2 regions of the Cytobacillus dafuensis genome follow, and region 2 is predicted to be linked to the other one. Evidence: riboswitches for the same ligand, from Rfam matches in the RefSeq annotation. Region 2 holds a riboswitch; the other holds the start of a gene.
The links. Region 2 has a riboswitch for lysine ahead of FSZ17_RS08470 (transporter substrate-binding domain-containing protein). Riboswitches for the same ligand answer to the same signal wherever they lie in the genome.
Positions count from the first base shown of each region.

Region 1: it holds a riboswitch for lysine, as region 2 does, so the genes downstream of both, FSZ17_RS17165 (aspartate kinase) here and FSZ17_RS08470 (transporter substrate-binding domain-containing protein) in region 2, are expected to answer to the same signal.

Region 1 covers NZ_CP042593.1:3,584,686-3,592,835, forward strand. Annotated here, with positions in the region: gene FSZ17_RS17140 (acyl-CoA thioesterase) at 1-332, opposite strand, end outside; gene sdhB (succinate dehydrogenase iron-sulfur subunit) at 474-1,235, opposite strand; gene sdhA (succinate dehydrogenase flavoprotein subunit) at 1,255-3,006, opposite strand; gene FSZ17_RS17155 (succinate dehydrogenase cytochrome b558 subunit) at 3,079-3,687, opposite strand; gene FSZ17_RS17160 (YslB family protein) at 4,073-4,531, shown strand; gene FSZ17_RS17165 (aspartate kinase) at 4,578-5,807, opposite strand; lysine riboswitch at 5,979-6,158, opposite strand; gene uvrC (excinuclease ABC subunit UvrC) at 6,272-8,044, opposite strand; gene trxA (thioredoxin) at 8,140-8,150, opposite strand, start outside.
Region 2 covers NZ_CP042593.1:1,782,509-1,790,658, forward strand. Annotated here, with positions in the region: gene qoxB (cytochrome aa3 quinol oxidase subunit I) at 1-641, opposite strand, end outside; gene qoxA (cytochrome aa3 quinol oxidase subunit II) at 710-1,621, opposite strand; gene pdxR (MocR-like pyridoxine biosynthesis transcription factor PdxR) at 2,404-3,861, shown strand; partial or broken gene FSZ17_RS23680 (hypothetical protein) at 4,151-4,257, shown strand; lysine riboswitch at 4,415-4,596, shown strand; gene FSZ17_RS08470 (transporter substrate-binding domain-containing protein) at 4,779-5,627, shown strand; gene FSZ17_RS08475 (amino acid ABC transporter permease) at 5,692-6,459, shown strand; gene FSZ17_RS08480 (amino acid ABC transporter ATP-binding protein) at 6,478-7,212, shown strand; gene FSZ17_RS08485 (efflux RND transporter permease subunit) at 7,741-8,150, shown strand, end outside.

The sequences.
Region 1 (8,150 bases), 1.8 Mb from region 2:
TTTCCCATATAGTGTAAATCAACAGACGATCTCCCAATTGAATTGGCTTTCACATAAACAGTAATATTTTCATCAAAAAAAACTTGCTGCAAAAAATCGCATTGGAGATCGGCAACAACAGGAATAGTTTCATTTTCTGGTTTTATCCAGTCCTGCATAAATCCTTTATGCTTAAAATACTTAATTCTAGCTAACTCAAAATATGTGAAAGGGACAGTATTATTTACATGTCCAAACATATCTGTTTCGGAAAAACGCACCTTAATAGAATAGTAAAAATGAAATTCTCTTTCCCATGCTTCAATATCTGGAATATAATTAATTTTCGACATTTTCCTACCTCCACTAAATTATTGTAAAAATGAATGAACATTCACTCTTTTTATTCTAATTTATTTCGAATAGTTTGAAAAGATATTCACTTTTTATATTAAAAAACCCCTTCTTCCAAATAAGGAAAAAGGGGTTTAAGATTATACGTTGTCACTTCCAAAGAAGTTTTTAAAGGACTGTAATGTAGCTGCACGGTTTACTGCAGCAATTGAAGTTGTAATCGGAATTCCTTTCGGACATGATTGAACACAGTTTTGTGAGTTACCACAGCCTGTCATTCCACCATCCTCCATAAAGGCATTTAAGCGCTCAGCTTTATTCATTTCACCAGTAGGATGCGCATTAAATAATCGCACTTGGTTAAAGACAGCTGGTCCCATAAAGTTCGTTTTGCTATTTACATTTGGACATGCTTCTAAGCAAACACCACATGTCATACATTTTGACAATTCATAAGCCCATTGACGCTTTGGTTCAGGCATACGTGGTCCTGGTCCAAGATCATACGTCCCATCAATTGGAATCCAAGCTTTTACCTTTTTCAAGGAATCAAACATACGACTTCTATCAACCTGTAAGTCGCGTACTACAGGGAAAGTACGCATAGCATCCAAGCGAATTGGCTGCTCTAGCTGATCAACAAGCGCCGAACAAGACTGTCTTGGCTTGCCATTAATAATCATTGAGCATGCACCACAAACTTCCTCAAGACAGTTCATATCCCACGCAACTGGAGTTGTTTTTTCACCTTTAGCATTCACTGGGTTACGGCGAATTTCCATTAATGCCGAGATCACATTCATGTTCGGACGATAAGCAATCTCGAACTCTTCCTGATAAGGGGCAGAATCAGGATTGTCTTGACGAGTTATTATAAAGCGAACTGATTTTTTGTCACTCATCATTTACTCTCCCTTTCTATTAGTGTTTTTTTGTATAGTCACGTTTACGTGGTTTAATTAATGATACATCGACATCTTCATAATGGAATTCTGGCGCTGAATTGGAATCCACAAACTTAGCCATTGTTGTTTTTAAGAATTCCTCGTCATTACGATCTGGGAATTCCGGCTTGTAGTGTGCACCACGGCTTTCATTACGGTTGTATGCACCAATTGTGATAACACGTGCTAATTGAAGCATATTTTGTAATTGACGAGTAAATGTCGCACCCTGGTTGCTCCATTTTGCCGTGTCATTAATATTAATGTTTTTATAGCGTTCTAAAAGTTCAACAATTTTTTCATCTGTCTTTAATAGTCTGTCATTATGTCGAACAACTGTTACATTATCTGTCATCCATTCGCCAAGCTCTTTATGGATGACATATGCATTCTCCGTACCATCCAAAGACATGATGTTCTTCCATTTTTCTTCTTCTTGCTTCACATAGCCTTCAAATATGGAAGAAGATACATCATCCGAACGCTTTTTAAGACCCTCAATATATTCAAGAACCTTAGGACCTGCAACCATCCCGCCATAAATGGCAGATAATAATGAGTTAGCACCAAGGCGATTTGCACCATGCTGAGAATAATCACACTCTCCTGCTGCAAATAAGCCTGGAATATTAGTCATTTGATCATAATCAACCCAAAGTCCGCCCATTGAATAGTGAACAGCAGGGAAGATTTTCATAGGAACTTTACGTGGATCATCACCCATGAACTTCTCATATATTTCAATGATTCCACCAAGCTTAACATCTAGCTCATGAGGATCTTTATGAGAAAGATCAAGGTATACCATGTTTTCTCCGTTAATTCCTAATTTTTGATTTACACACACATCAAAAATTTCTCGAGTAGCAATATCCCTTGGAACAAGATTTCCATATGCAGGATATTTCTCCTCTAAGAAATACCAAGGCTTACCATCTTTATATGTCCAAACACGACCACCTTCACCACGTGCTGATTCACTCATAAGACGAAGCTTATCATCCCCTGGAATAGCTGTCGGGTGAATTTGGATAAATTCTCCATTTGCATAATATGCACCTTGCTGATAAACAATGGAAGCTGCTGAACCAGTATTAATAACAGAGTTTGTTGATTTTCCAAAAATAATTCCAGGTCCGCCAGTTGCCATAATAACTGCATCAGCAGAGAAGGATTTAATTTCAGAAGAGGTTAAGTTTTGCGTTACTACACCACGACAAATCCCCTCATCATCAATGACAGCACCTAAAAATTCCCATCCTTCATACTTCGTCACTAAACCAGCAACCTCGAAACGACGAACCTGCTCATCCAAAGCATAAAGAAGCTGCTGACCAGTAGTTGCACCAGCAAATGCTGTTCTATGATGCTGAGTTCCTCCAAAGCGTCGGAAATCTAACAATCCTTCAGGTGTACGATTAAACATAACGCCCATACGGTCTAATAAATGAATGATCCCTGGTGCAGCCTCAGCCATTGCTTTAACAGGAGGCTGGTTTGCTAAAAAGTCTCCACCATAAATGGTATCGTCGAAATGGATATATGGAGAATCCCCTTCTCCTTTTGTATTTACAGCTCCGTTAATACCACCTTGAGCACAAACAGAGTGAGAACGTTTAACCGGAACTAAAGAGAATAACTCAACCGGAGTCCCTGATTCTGCAACTTTAATTGTTGCCATTAAGCCGGCTAAACCACCGCCGACAATAATTACCTTACCTTTAGCCATTGTGATTCACTCCCTAATACTTAGTAAACCTAAAGTACAACTTTTAAACCCGAACAAATTTTTAATATAATATTAAATAAATGCTGTAATTGCACGAATACCTACAATAGATAGCGCAATAAAGATAGCAATCGTTACATATGTTGATATTACCTGTGAACGAGGTGAGAGTGTGATTCCCCAGCTGACACAGAAAGACCATAAACCGTTAGAGAAGTGGAAAATGGTAGAAATAACACCAGCTATATAAAACCAGAACATAAACGGATTTGAAAGAATGCTCGCCATCATGTCGAAGTTAACTTCCTCACCGAGTGCAGCTTGTATTCGAGTTTGCCATACATGCCATGAAACAAATATAAGCGTAATAACACCAGTAATACGTTGGAGCATAAACATCCAATTTCGGAAAAATCCAAATCTACTTACATTGTTTTTAGCAGTAAAGGCAATATAAAGTCCATAGATGGCATGAAATAATAAAGGCAAGAATATAATAAAAACTTCCAAGAAAGTTCTGAATGGCAGATTTTCCATAAAACCTGCAGCCTTATTAAACGACTCCTCTCCCCCTGTTGCAAAATGATTGATTACAAGGTGCTGTACTATAAACAAACCTACAGGTATTACACCAAGTAATGAATGCAATCTGCGATAAAAAAATTCTCGATTACCCGCCATGATTTACCCCCCTAAATTTTTACAAGATGCTCAAGGTTTCACTTTTAAACATTATGTATAAAAGTCGTGTTTTTCCTTAAACATCAACTCGAAAATGGCATATCATTTTCTTACAATTATGTGACATGTCCATTTTACTCTCAACATCTTAGAGCGTCAAGGAAACGATTACATAAATTGTTCAAATGAAAAAATTTTTGAAATATATTGATATTATAAAAATGGCATGGATGACCTTGTTTTTTCTATAATTAATACAAATCTCTATTTATTTCGAAATAGTATTTTTTTCTAGTCACAAAAATAGCCTTTTTTCAAGTTTACATGTCTAAATTAGTTCCACATTGTATATAATAGAAGAATAATAGAAAGAGAGGAATCTAGCTTGAGTGAAACAGCTGCAGAATTAAGACATGACGAAAAAAAATCTGAAACCATTCCTGTATTCGGTTATGAACTTATTCGAGAAGTTCTACTAAACGAAATATTAGGTAATGATGCACCTGACATTTTGTATTGGGCAGGAAAAAGACTTGCTCGCCAATACCCCATGGAATCTATATCCCAAATGATCGAATTTTTTCAACAGGCCGCCTGGGGAAACCTTAGTATAATAAAAGAATCAAAAAACGAAATGGAATTTATGCTATTCAGTTCCTTAATAAATGACAGACTGCAAAAAAATGATCAGTGCACATTTCAGCTGGAAGCTGGGTTTATAGCACAACAAATAGAAATGCAGAAAGAAGTAATTTGTGAAGCATATGAACAACCCCACAAAAAAAAGGGAAAAGTGCACTTCACGGTAAAATGGGATAAAAAAGACACTCTGAATCGATCATGAAAATACTGGAAAAAGGCTTTCTGTAGAAAGCCTTTTTCTTTTTAAATTAGGATTCTACAGGTATACCAGATAAATTGAAAGCGTTGTGCAGCAACTGAACAGACTGAAGCATTTTTTCTTGCTCAATGACAGTTGAAACCTTTATTTCTGAAGTACTAACCATTTTAATTGGAATATTGCCTGTCGATAGTACTTCAAACATTTTTGCTGCCACCCCTGGGTTGGAGATCATCCCTGAACCAACAATAGAAACTTTCGCTAGGCCCTGCTCAGATTCAATTTGATGATAGTTTATTCTTTGTTTACAATTTTCTAATACCTGAAGCGTCTCATTCAGATCTTCATTTTTAATCGAAAATGAAAGATTTGTTGATTGATCAGCTATCGTACTTTGAATAATAATATCGACATTAATATGATTCTTGGCTAATTCAGAGAAAATAACAGATAGTGATGACAAGGAATTAGACAAACCTAAAACGGTTACTCTCGTTATTTCACTTTCAAATGCGATTCCACGTACAACTAAATTTTGCTCCATATTGACTTCCTCCTCGATGATCGTTCCTGCTTCCCTCTCACTGCTAGAACGGACCTCTAATGGGATATTATAGTTTTTTGCAAACTCAACCGCTCTTGGATGCAAAACACTTGCACCTAAATGTGCAAGCTCCAGCATTTCATCGTATGATACGTCTAAAAGCTTCCTAGCATCTGTTATATAGCGAGGATCTGTTGTAAATACTCCTGTTACATCTGTATAAATATCACATTTATCTGCTCTCAGAACTGCAGCTAGGGCCACAGCTGTTGTATCAGATCCTCCACGTCCTAATGTAGAAATTGCCCCTTCCTTCGTAAGCCCTTGAAAACCAGCGACAATGACAATCAAGCCTTGGCTTAGTTCACTTTCTAACCTTTCTGTATCAATATCAATAATTCTGGCATTTCCATGAACTGATTCAGTTTTTATTCCTGCTTGCCAACCTGTTAAAGAAACCGCTGGATAACCCTGTTCAGATAGAGCCATAGCTAATAATGCAATCGTTATCTGTTCTCCAGTAGTTAAGAGCATGTCCATTTCTCTTTTATTTGGGTTGGGGGAAATTTCCTTTGCTAAGCTGACTAGCTCATCAGTTGATTTCCCCATAGCAGAAACAACAACTATACAATCATTTCCTCTGTTCTTTTCTTCAATTATTCTATTAGCTACATTTCTTATTCTCTCCACATTCGCAACAGATGTCCCACCAAACTTCAATACAATTAGTCCCACGGTTACCCCTCTTTCTATTAATTCGAGTAGTTTGTTTTGACCGTCTTGACTACAATTGCTTTAGAAAATATGCCTACGTCCTTGATTTGTTTTGGATAATGGCATAAAAAAAAGCAATGAGATTCTATCCCATTGCTGTGATTATAAGCGTATAAAAAATACGATTATTCACAGTGTGATAGCTCTCCAAGACGAATTTGTCTTGACAATCTTGCATTTATTCAATACAAAACCAGCAAAGAAAGTGATGAGACTTTCTCCACTTCGGCAAACATTCCCTTTCAAAGCTTTTCATTGAAGCCCATTCTTCTCCAAGCATTTACTATTGAAGTTCGCACCTCTATCTTCACTATAAGAGACATTTCAAAAATTAAGAATTAACTCTCTTTTTGAATTCGCTTTAATGTGATAAAGTAATATTTAATTTTCAGTTATTATAGCACATTCATTTTTTTCAAACAATATTATTCCTGTAATTTTTTAATTAAATCCTCCGCTACATTCGCTGGAAGACCAATTTCTCTTAATTCTTCTAGTGATGCAGCTTTCATTTTCTTTATGGATCCAAAGGTTTTTAACAACTGCTTCTTTCGTTTTTCACCTATTCCTTGGATATCATCAAGCACAGATTGAAAGGCATTTTTTCCTCTTAGCTGTCTATGAAATGTAATCGCAAAACGGTGAACCTCATCTTGAATTCTTTGTAGCAAATAAAACTCTTGGCTATTTCTTCCAAGTTGTACAATTTCTAATGGATTTCCATACAAAAGCTGTGAAGTTCTATGTTTATCATCCTTTACAAGACCGGAAATAGGTATATCAAGGCCGAGCTCATTTTCCAGTACATCTCTAACCGTTTCTACATGACCTTTTCCTCCATCAATGATAATTAAGTCTGGCAGAGGAAGATTTTCCTTCAAAACCCGAGAATATCTTCGGCGAACAACCTCCCGCATTGAATCATAATCATCCGGGCCTTGAACAGATTTTATTTTATACTTACGGTACTCTCTCTTCTCTGGCTTCCCATCAATAAAGACAACCATTGCAGAAACCGGATCTGTTCCTTGAATATTGGAGTTGTCGAAAGCCTCGATTCGGTGAGGGGTATAAATCCCTAGCTGATCACCTAAATTTTCAACGGCTTTAATGGTTCTTTCCTCGTCTCTTTCAATGAGAGAGAATTTTTCTTGAAGGGCAATTTTCGCATTTTTGCATGCAAGTTTAACTAAATCTTTTTTCTGTCCACGCTGTGGTTTAAAAACTTTAACTCCTATGAGCTCTTCAGCCATTTCAGCATTCACTGAATCAGGAAGCAATATTTCATTCGGTTTAAAGTGATTTGCTTTTAAATAAAATTGCCCCAGATAAGTTAATATTTCTTCTTCAGGCTCTTGATAAAGTGGAAACATCGAAACATCTCGTTCGATTAACTTTCCTTGTCTAATAAAGAATACCTGTACACACATCCAGCCTTTGTCCACTGCGAAACCAAATACATCACGATCAGTTAAGTCTGTCGTCGTTATTTTTTGTTTTTCCATTGTGGCCTCAATATGAACGATTTTGTCTCGGAACTCCTTTGCCCTTTCAAAGTCTAGCTCGTCAGCTGCAGCTATCATTTTCTCTGTGAGATCCTTTTTTATTTCTTTATAGCCGCCATTTAAAAAACGGGTAATTTCATCTGTCATTTTCTTATATTCTTGCTCGCCGACTTCCTTTACACATGGTGCAAGACATTGTCCTAGATGATAATAAAGGCAAACACGATCGGGAAGTGTTGTACATTTTCTTAATGGATAAATTTTATCCAGGAGTTTTTTTGTTTCATTAGCAGCTGATACGTTTGGATATGGACCAAAATATTTCCCCTTATCTTTTTTTACCTTTCTAGTTGTAATGAGGCGGGGGTGTTTCTCAGCAGTTAATTTAATAAACGGATAGGTCTTATCATCCTTGAGCATTACATTATATTTCGGATCATACTTTTTGATTAAGTTCATCTCAAGGATTAATGCTTCCATATTAGAGGATGTTACAATATATTCAAAGTCTTCGATCTCATTTACAAGCCTTTGGGTTTTCCCGTCATGCGAGCCAGTAAAATACGATCTAACACGATTTTTTAATATTTTTGCTTTCCCTACATAGATAATTGTTCCTTGGCGATCCTTCATTAAATAACAGCCAGGCTGATCAGGTAAAAGCATTAGTTTGTTTTTAATCATTTCATTCATATTTTCACTTCCAAATTAGAAATGCTCTTTCCTTAGCAAAACCCCCGGACTTCAATGGAGAAGCCGGGGGTTTAATTTACATTTAATCTTATTTATTATGCATGTT
Region 2 (8,150 bases):
GGTGCTCTCATTTTTAAAATAGTAGTTATAAAGTTAATCCCTGTCATTAATGTACCCAGACCAGAAATCTGAAGAGCAATCATATAATAGTTTGTTCCTACAGATTCACTAAATTCATTTCCTGCAAGTGGAAAATAAGAAGTCCAACCTGCATCTGGAGAACCACCAATGACGAAAGAGATATTCAACAACATCGCTCCAGTGAAGAATAACCAGAAGCTAATTGCATTTAATCGCGGGAACGCTACATCACGAGCTCCAATTTGTAATGGAACTACGAAGTTCATGAAGGCCATAATGAATGGCATGGCCATAAAGATAATCATAACGACTCCATGGGTAGTGAATATTTCATTATAGTGCTGAGCATCTAACAGCGTGTTTTCAGGCACTGCTAGTTGAGCACGCATCATAATTGCATCTACTCCACCGCGGAATAGCATTAATAATGCAGATATTAAATACATAATACCAATACGTTTATGGTCAACTGTTGTTAACCATTCACGCCATAAATAGCCCCATTTTTTAAAATAGGTCAAGCCAGCGATAATTGCGATAACTGTAAGTCCAATGGCAACCATCGATGCATAAATAGCAGGACTTGTATGTGGTACGGCAAATCGATCAAAGTAATCCATACATTTGTGACTCCTTTCAGGAATTCTTGATATATAAAACTAGCTTTTTGTTTTAACGTAAGATAAACCTAATGATGTTGGTGATTAGAATGTTCTTCATGTGAATCATCTGCAGATTTTTCTGAATTAGATGATCCGTGATTATGTCCACCATTTTCACCTTCTGGAGGAGGCATGAATTCTAAGTGAGTTCCAGTGTATGTGGACTGCCCAACATGACCTGGTTTTAATAATTCATCGAATTTCTCTTCAGTAAGAGGTTCCGCTGTTTTCTTCACTTCATCTACCCAATCATCAAATTCACTTTCAGGCATCGCTTTGACATTGAAGGTATTTTCAGCAAATCCTTTTCCACTAAAGTTGGCATTTCGTCCCATATATTCACCTGGAACATCAGCTGCTAAATGTAATGTATTGACCATGTCAGACATTGCGTATTTTTGTCCACCAAGCTGAGGAATCCAGAAGCTCGTGATTGGGCCGTATGAATAGAGTTTAAATTCAAGTGCTCGATCTGTAGGAATATACAAGTAATTAACTGTTTCGATATTCTCTTCAGGGTAACTAAAATGCCACTTCCAATTAGATGTTGAAGCATATACAATTAATGGCTCTTTATCTTCATACCCTTTCGGTGCTGACTCAACGATATTGTTACTTTGAACGGAAACAAAGGAAAGGTAAGCGACTATTAAAACGGGAATCCCCACACAAATGACTTCAATCCATATATTTCCTTCAATGTGAGGTGGTTCATAATCATCTCTTTGCTTTGAAGCACGATATTTTACTAGCATAATAATTAAAATAGCGAAGACAGCTAGGACAATTATCGACATAATTCCAATCGATAACATGATGTCACTTGCTTGCCTTTCAGCTTGGGGCCCTTTAGGATCCAAAACCAATAGCGGTTCGCATCCTGTTAACATAGTGACAATAGTGAAAACTATTGATAAAAAAGACCATTTTTTTCTCATGGAATAACCCCTTCCATATTTTATTTTGTAGTTTCATAGCGAAATAATGATTTAGCATGTTTCATGATTCACAGTCGATTTATATATTAGTCGCTCTAATTCTGAAAGGCAAGGAAATGTGATTGGTGTCACAAAATGTTCAAAAATACGCTTGTAAATATTGGTACATCAGCCTTTTCTTTTAAAATAAAGAATCGTTTAACAAGTCACTTTTACAAAAGTGGTTGGTTAAATTTCTGACAAAATGGATGGTATTTAATTGTGAGACATATCGTATACTATTATTATTTAGAAAAAATAGTATCCTAAAAGATTAATAGTTTACCCAACAAAAAAAATTCTTTGAAGATTAAAAATATCTCAATTGATTTTACTTTTTTATTGATATTTTTTTATCCTAGTATAATTTTAGTTAGAATCTAAAATGTCTTAAGAGGTGTAACATGAAGATTATGTTTGCTTTGGTTTTCTGTATCTTATTCATATCAATTGTCTTAACTCTATTAGTCACTCGTAATGGCGACGAAAATTATAGCAGCTCAACAAGAAGAAATAATATTAATTTATCTTTAATTTATGGTGTAATTATCATCCTTGCAATAATTGCTCTTGGAGTATATATTACTTTTTTTGCTTAACACCGATACTGTCATTTAACCTAGAGAAGTAATAGTGCAATAGGTAATATTGGAAAAATGAACTTTCCTAAGTTTGAATAAATAAAGAAATATGAATACAATAATTAGTATTAGGGCTAAACAAAGTAGTGAGGAATGTAGTAAATGGACTGGAAACCAGATCGAAAAGCGAAAAAAGCTATATATAAACAGCTTGCAGAATATATCGAAAATGGCATAGCAGATGGTACTTTTCCACCTGATAAACCATTACCTTCTGAAAGATACTTAGCTAAAGAGCTTAACATCAATAGAAGCACAGTTGTTGCCGCGTATGACGAGTTGGAATCCAATGGGCTCGTACAAAGAACTAGAGGAAGCGGTACGACCATTAGCAAAGATATATGGGGAATTACGAGGAAACGTATACCGAGCTGGAACAGGTATATTAAGGCTGGATCCTTTTTGCCCAATTTACCTGTTACACAAAAAATTCGCAAAGAAATGGTAGAGCATAAACTGATTGATTTAGCAAGCGGGGAATTATCGGAGGATCTTTTTCCATTGGATTCCTTAAGAAAGATTACTTCTACTAGGTCTTTTATTGGAAGCTTAGGATATGACCATCCACAAGGAAATGTAGTATTAAGAGAGACCATTACAAAACACGTTAAACAATTTCGAAGAATTGATACAAATCCTTCATCAATACTTATTACATCGGGAGCCCAACAAGCCTTACATTTAGTCGTTCAATGTCTGTTAAAACCGGGAGATGCAATTGCTATTGAAGAGCCATCCTACCATTATAATCTCCCTATATTTAAATCGGCAGGGCTCAAAATATATTATTTACCAGTAGATAAAGATGGAATAAACCCTAATGATTTGGTGTCATTACATAAAAAACATCGAATTCGGATGATATTTTTAAATCCGATTTTTCAAAATCCAACAGGAGCTTTACTTCACAAAAATCGGCGGAAAACAGTTTTGGAAATATCTTCTGAATATGGGATTCCTGTTGTTGAAGATGATCCATATAGTTTAACGTCCTTTTCAGGAGAAGAGATCTCAACTCTAAAATCAATGGATCTCAACGGAAATGTTTTATATATTAGCTCTTTATCGAAAATCGTTGCTTCAGGGCTGCGAATTGGTTGGATAATTGGACCAAGACCAGTTATTGAAAGATTATCCGATGCGAAACAGCAAATAGATTTCGGGCATGCTAGCTTTACTCAATGGATTTCTAATGATTTTTTGGAATCGGAAGAATTTCATTTTCATATCAAGAAATTAGTCAAACAGTTAGAGAAGCGAAGGGATCAAATTGTCAAGAGCCTTAGATTTTATTTAAAGGATCAAGTTGACTTTTATATACCGCAGGGTGGAATCCATATTTGGTGCAAGTTGAATAAAGATTTTAATGAAGTACAATTGCTGGAAGAGTCAATCAAAAGAGGGGTTATCTATGTACCCGGAACTACAATGGGATCCAAAAAGGGATTCGTCCGCTTTACCTTTGCAAGGGAAAATGAAGAATCTATAAATGAAGGAATAAAGAGGTTTACCGAAGCACTTAATGCAGTAAATAATAATTATTTAATCGGAGGATCATGAAAATTTCATGATCCTTTTTTATATTTTAGCTTTGTTAAAGCTCAGTGTTGATAATGCTATTTTTGTTGTTGATTCTTGCTGCAGGCGCGAGTTCCTCGAAAATGCTAACGCATTTCCTTCGTGCGGTGATCATTCTAGGAAGCTTATTCAATGTCCTGCGGGAGAAGCGAGTCAAAGGGTGACCCAGCAGTAGAGATAGCTACGAGCAGGCTTCCGGACCGCCCGCGATCGCTAAGTGACTGCAGCGGAAATCAACAGGGAAGTTTAACATAGCCTATATTTTAAAAGTGTTATGGTTTATCCTCCTGGGATTCCGATCTTTATCCCTGGTGTAATAATTTCGTAATGTATACAAGAACAAATATTGAAGCCGGTCTTCCAGTTCAAGGTGCATGAGATACTGAATTAAAAACAATTCGCGTGATAAAAGAACATTAAATTAATATAATATTAAAATAATGATTTTCTGTGACTTTTTCCTTATAGAATGTTGACAGATTATATCGATTATTGTAGACTACATGTAACAATTTAATAAGACCTCACTTTTTACTAGTGAGGTAGAGGCGCGATATTTAACAGTCTTTAGCGGAGCTTGAGAAGCTATGATGCTATTGAGAAGGAAATGTCGCCGAAGCTTGTAATATTCTCTGTATTGCTTGCTGGGTCTGCAGTTAAGAACTGCAGGACTGTCTCAATAAACATCCCGGTTTATTGAGTTGTGCTATCTCATTTAGGGAAAGAAGAGGACTTAAGGGCAAATGTATAATACGAGACCTGAGTTTACCTCAGGTCTCTTTTTATTATGTAAATTTCCCGAATAAATTGAATAATGGGACTTTTATAATTGGGTGGCATGCATACCTTTCCGATTATAGAAATATATTAAACTATCATAACAAAAGGGGAGAAGCTTCATGAGGAGAAAATTATCATTTTTAATAGTAATGTCTTTATCTATGATTTTACTTTTGGCAGGATGTGGTACAAGCAAGGATTCTGAAAAAACAGGTGGTGCAGGAGAGTCTGAAAATGGAACATTTAAAGTGGGGCTTGAAGCTGGATATGCTCCATTCAACTGGACACAAATGGATGAAGCAAATGGCGGCGTAAAAATTGACGGAAGTGCAGAATATGCAGGTGGATACGATGTAGAAATCGCAAAAAAAATCGCTGACGGTTTAGGAAAAGAATTAGTGATCGTGAAGACTGAGTGGGATGGCCTAGTCCCGGCTCTGACTTCTGGAAAAATTGACGCTATTATTGCAGGAATGTCGCCAACAGCTGAACGTAAAAAGACGATTGACTTTTCAGACGTCTACTATAAATCGAATTTAGTTATGGTTGTTAAAAAAGGCGGAAAATATGATGGAGCTACATCTATCCAAGATTTTAATGGTGCAAAAGTGTCTGCTCAATTAAATACTTTCCACTATTCAGTCATCGATCAAATTGACGGTGTGAACAAACAGCCTGCTATGGATAACTTCCCAGCAATGAGGGTTGCGCTTGAATCAGGAGTTATTGATGGATATGTATCTGAACGTCCAGAAGGAGTAAGTGCTGAATCTGCTAACGAAAACTTTAAGATGATTGAATTTAAAGATGGCTTTAAAACATCAGATGATGATACTGCAATTGCAGTAGGTGTTGCAAAGGGCAGTGACTTAACGGAAGAAATCAATAAAATCTTGGCAGGCATCTCTGAGGATGAACGTACAAGCATTATGGATGCTGCTATTAAAAATCAACCAGCAGCCAATTAATGATTATGTGAAACCGGGTGCATCTTCATGCAGTCGGTTTCGCTTTTCTTAAAGGGGGAGAACTATGAGTTTTGAGTGGGTAGTTGAAATCATTACAAATAATTGGCCAATGTTCCTTCGTGGTGCTGGTGTAACGCTTTTAATTGCAATGGTTGGTACGATATTAGGCTTTATCATCGGTTTATTAATTGGCGTAATCCGAACCATTCCTACACCAGATAGTGGGGCAAAGAGAATCTTTCTTAAAGTGATTAATGCAATACTTTCTATTTATATCGAAATATTCCGTGGAACTCCTATGATTGTCCAAGCAATGGTTATTTATTATGGGTCTGCTTTAGCTTTCGGTTTTGATATGGATCGATTAAACGCTGCATTCCTAATCGTATCAATTAATACAGGGGCATATATGTCAGAAATCATCCGAGGTGGTATTCTTTCTATTGATAAAGGACAATATGAAGCAGCACAAGCAATAGGGATGAACCATTTTCAAACGATGAAGAATGTTGTCTTGCCACAAGCCATCCGAAATATTTTACCAGCAACAGGCAATGAATTCGTTATCAATATAAAGGATACTTCAGTGCTTAATGTCATTTCGGTCTCTGAATTATTTTTCCAAACAAAATCAATCGCAGGTAACAACTTCAGATATTTCGAATCATTTTTCGTAGCATGTATTCTTTACTTTATAATGACCTTTACGGTAACAAGAATTCTGCGTTACATCGAAAAGAGAATAGATGGACCGGAGAATTACACGATGTATGCCAATCAAATGCAAGTAGAGACACCGGAGGACTTGCTGCGAAAAAAGAATAATCATTAGGCGAAGGAGGGCAAAAGAATGGAAGTAGTTATTGAAATTCAACATTTAAATAAAGCTTTTGGTACGCATGAAGTGTTGAAGGACATTAATTTTTCGGTAAATAAGGGCGAGGTTGTCTGTATCATCGGCTCTTCAGGGTCAGGGAAATCAACTCTTCTGCGATGTGTAAATTTATTAGAAAAACCGAGCGGCGGCCAAATCATTTATAACGGAGAAAATATTTTGGATAATAAGCATGACATCTCCGCGTACCGTACAAAGTTAGGAATGGTGTTCCAACAATTTAATTTATTTAATAACCACAATGTTTTAAAGAATTGTACCGTCGGCCAAATGAAAGTACTAAAGCGTTCCCGCCAAGAAGCAGAAAAAGTCGCGATGAAATATTTGAAAGTTGTTGGAATGGATCAATATGTGAACGCAAAGCCAAAGCAATTATCAGGTGGACAGAAGCAGCGTGTCGCTATTGCACGTGCACTTTCCATGGAACCAGATGTTATGCTGTTCGACGAACCAACATCTGCCCTAGATCCTGAGATGGTAGGAGAAGTTCTGAAGGTCATGAAGGAACTTGCAGATAGCGGTCTCACGATGTTAATCGTCACCCACGAAATGGGGTTTGCTAAGGAAGTATCGGATCGTGTTGTCTTTATGGACAAGGGCGTAATTGCCGAGGAAGGTAGCCCAGAGCAAATCTTTAATCAGCCGACCCAGGAACGTACAAGGGAGTTTTTGAAGAGGACATTGAATTAGGAGTAAGTGGTTTTAGTTGTTAAAAAATTTACTTGCTTATATGAATTGAGAAAAGGCCTATTACCTTATTAATTTTAAGGTATATAGGTCTTTATTGTTGTATCCCGCATTAACGGGCAGTAAGCCCCCCCACCTCAAGATTGCGAGAGAAGCGAGGAAGATAGGTGGGGGACAACTGCCCGTAAAAGCCCGATTGGTTCAACTAACTATCAGTGGGGGATCAAAAAACCCCACTGATGGAAGTTTCACTTTATTGAGATATTCGGAATAGAAGGGAGCATTACTTTGATCCAGACAAAAGTCAATACACCTCAAGTCTTAGAAAAATATAATCCTGTAGATCAATGCAATTAAATTCCATTTTTTCTAAAATGAAGATGCAAAGGAAATGGTAGAAATGAGGGATATTAATGAAATAAATGTAAAATTGTTAATTTTTTATAAAATTAATAATATTTATTGGGGTTTAAGGAAATTTATGGTAAGGATTTTCGGTAATAATTTTATTTTTGAGAGGAGAAACAAAGAATGTCTTTCATAACAAAGTGGGCATTTGGCAATAAAGCTGCTGTTACATTAATGACCATATTAATTTTAGTTATTGGAGTTGTAAGTTATTTTAGACTGCCTATGGAGTTTTTGCCAACTGCTGATAATCCGCAAGTAACCATAATTGCCATGGGTCAAGGGACGGATTCGAAAACGATGGAATCTGAGGTAACTATTCCGGTTGAACGAGCAGTTACTGGTGTGAATGGAAAAAAATCTGTCTACTCTACAACAGGGGACGGATTTTCAAAAATTGATATATTTTTTGAAGCTGGATCCGATATGAAGCAAGCAAAACAAGAAGTTCAAGATGCATTAAATAACGTAAATTTACCTCCATACATATCAAAGCCAACCGTTTCACAGCTCAATACTTCTATGATTCCCAT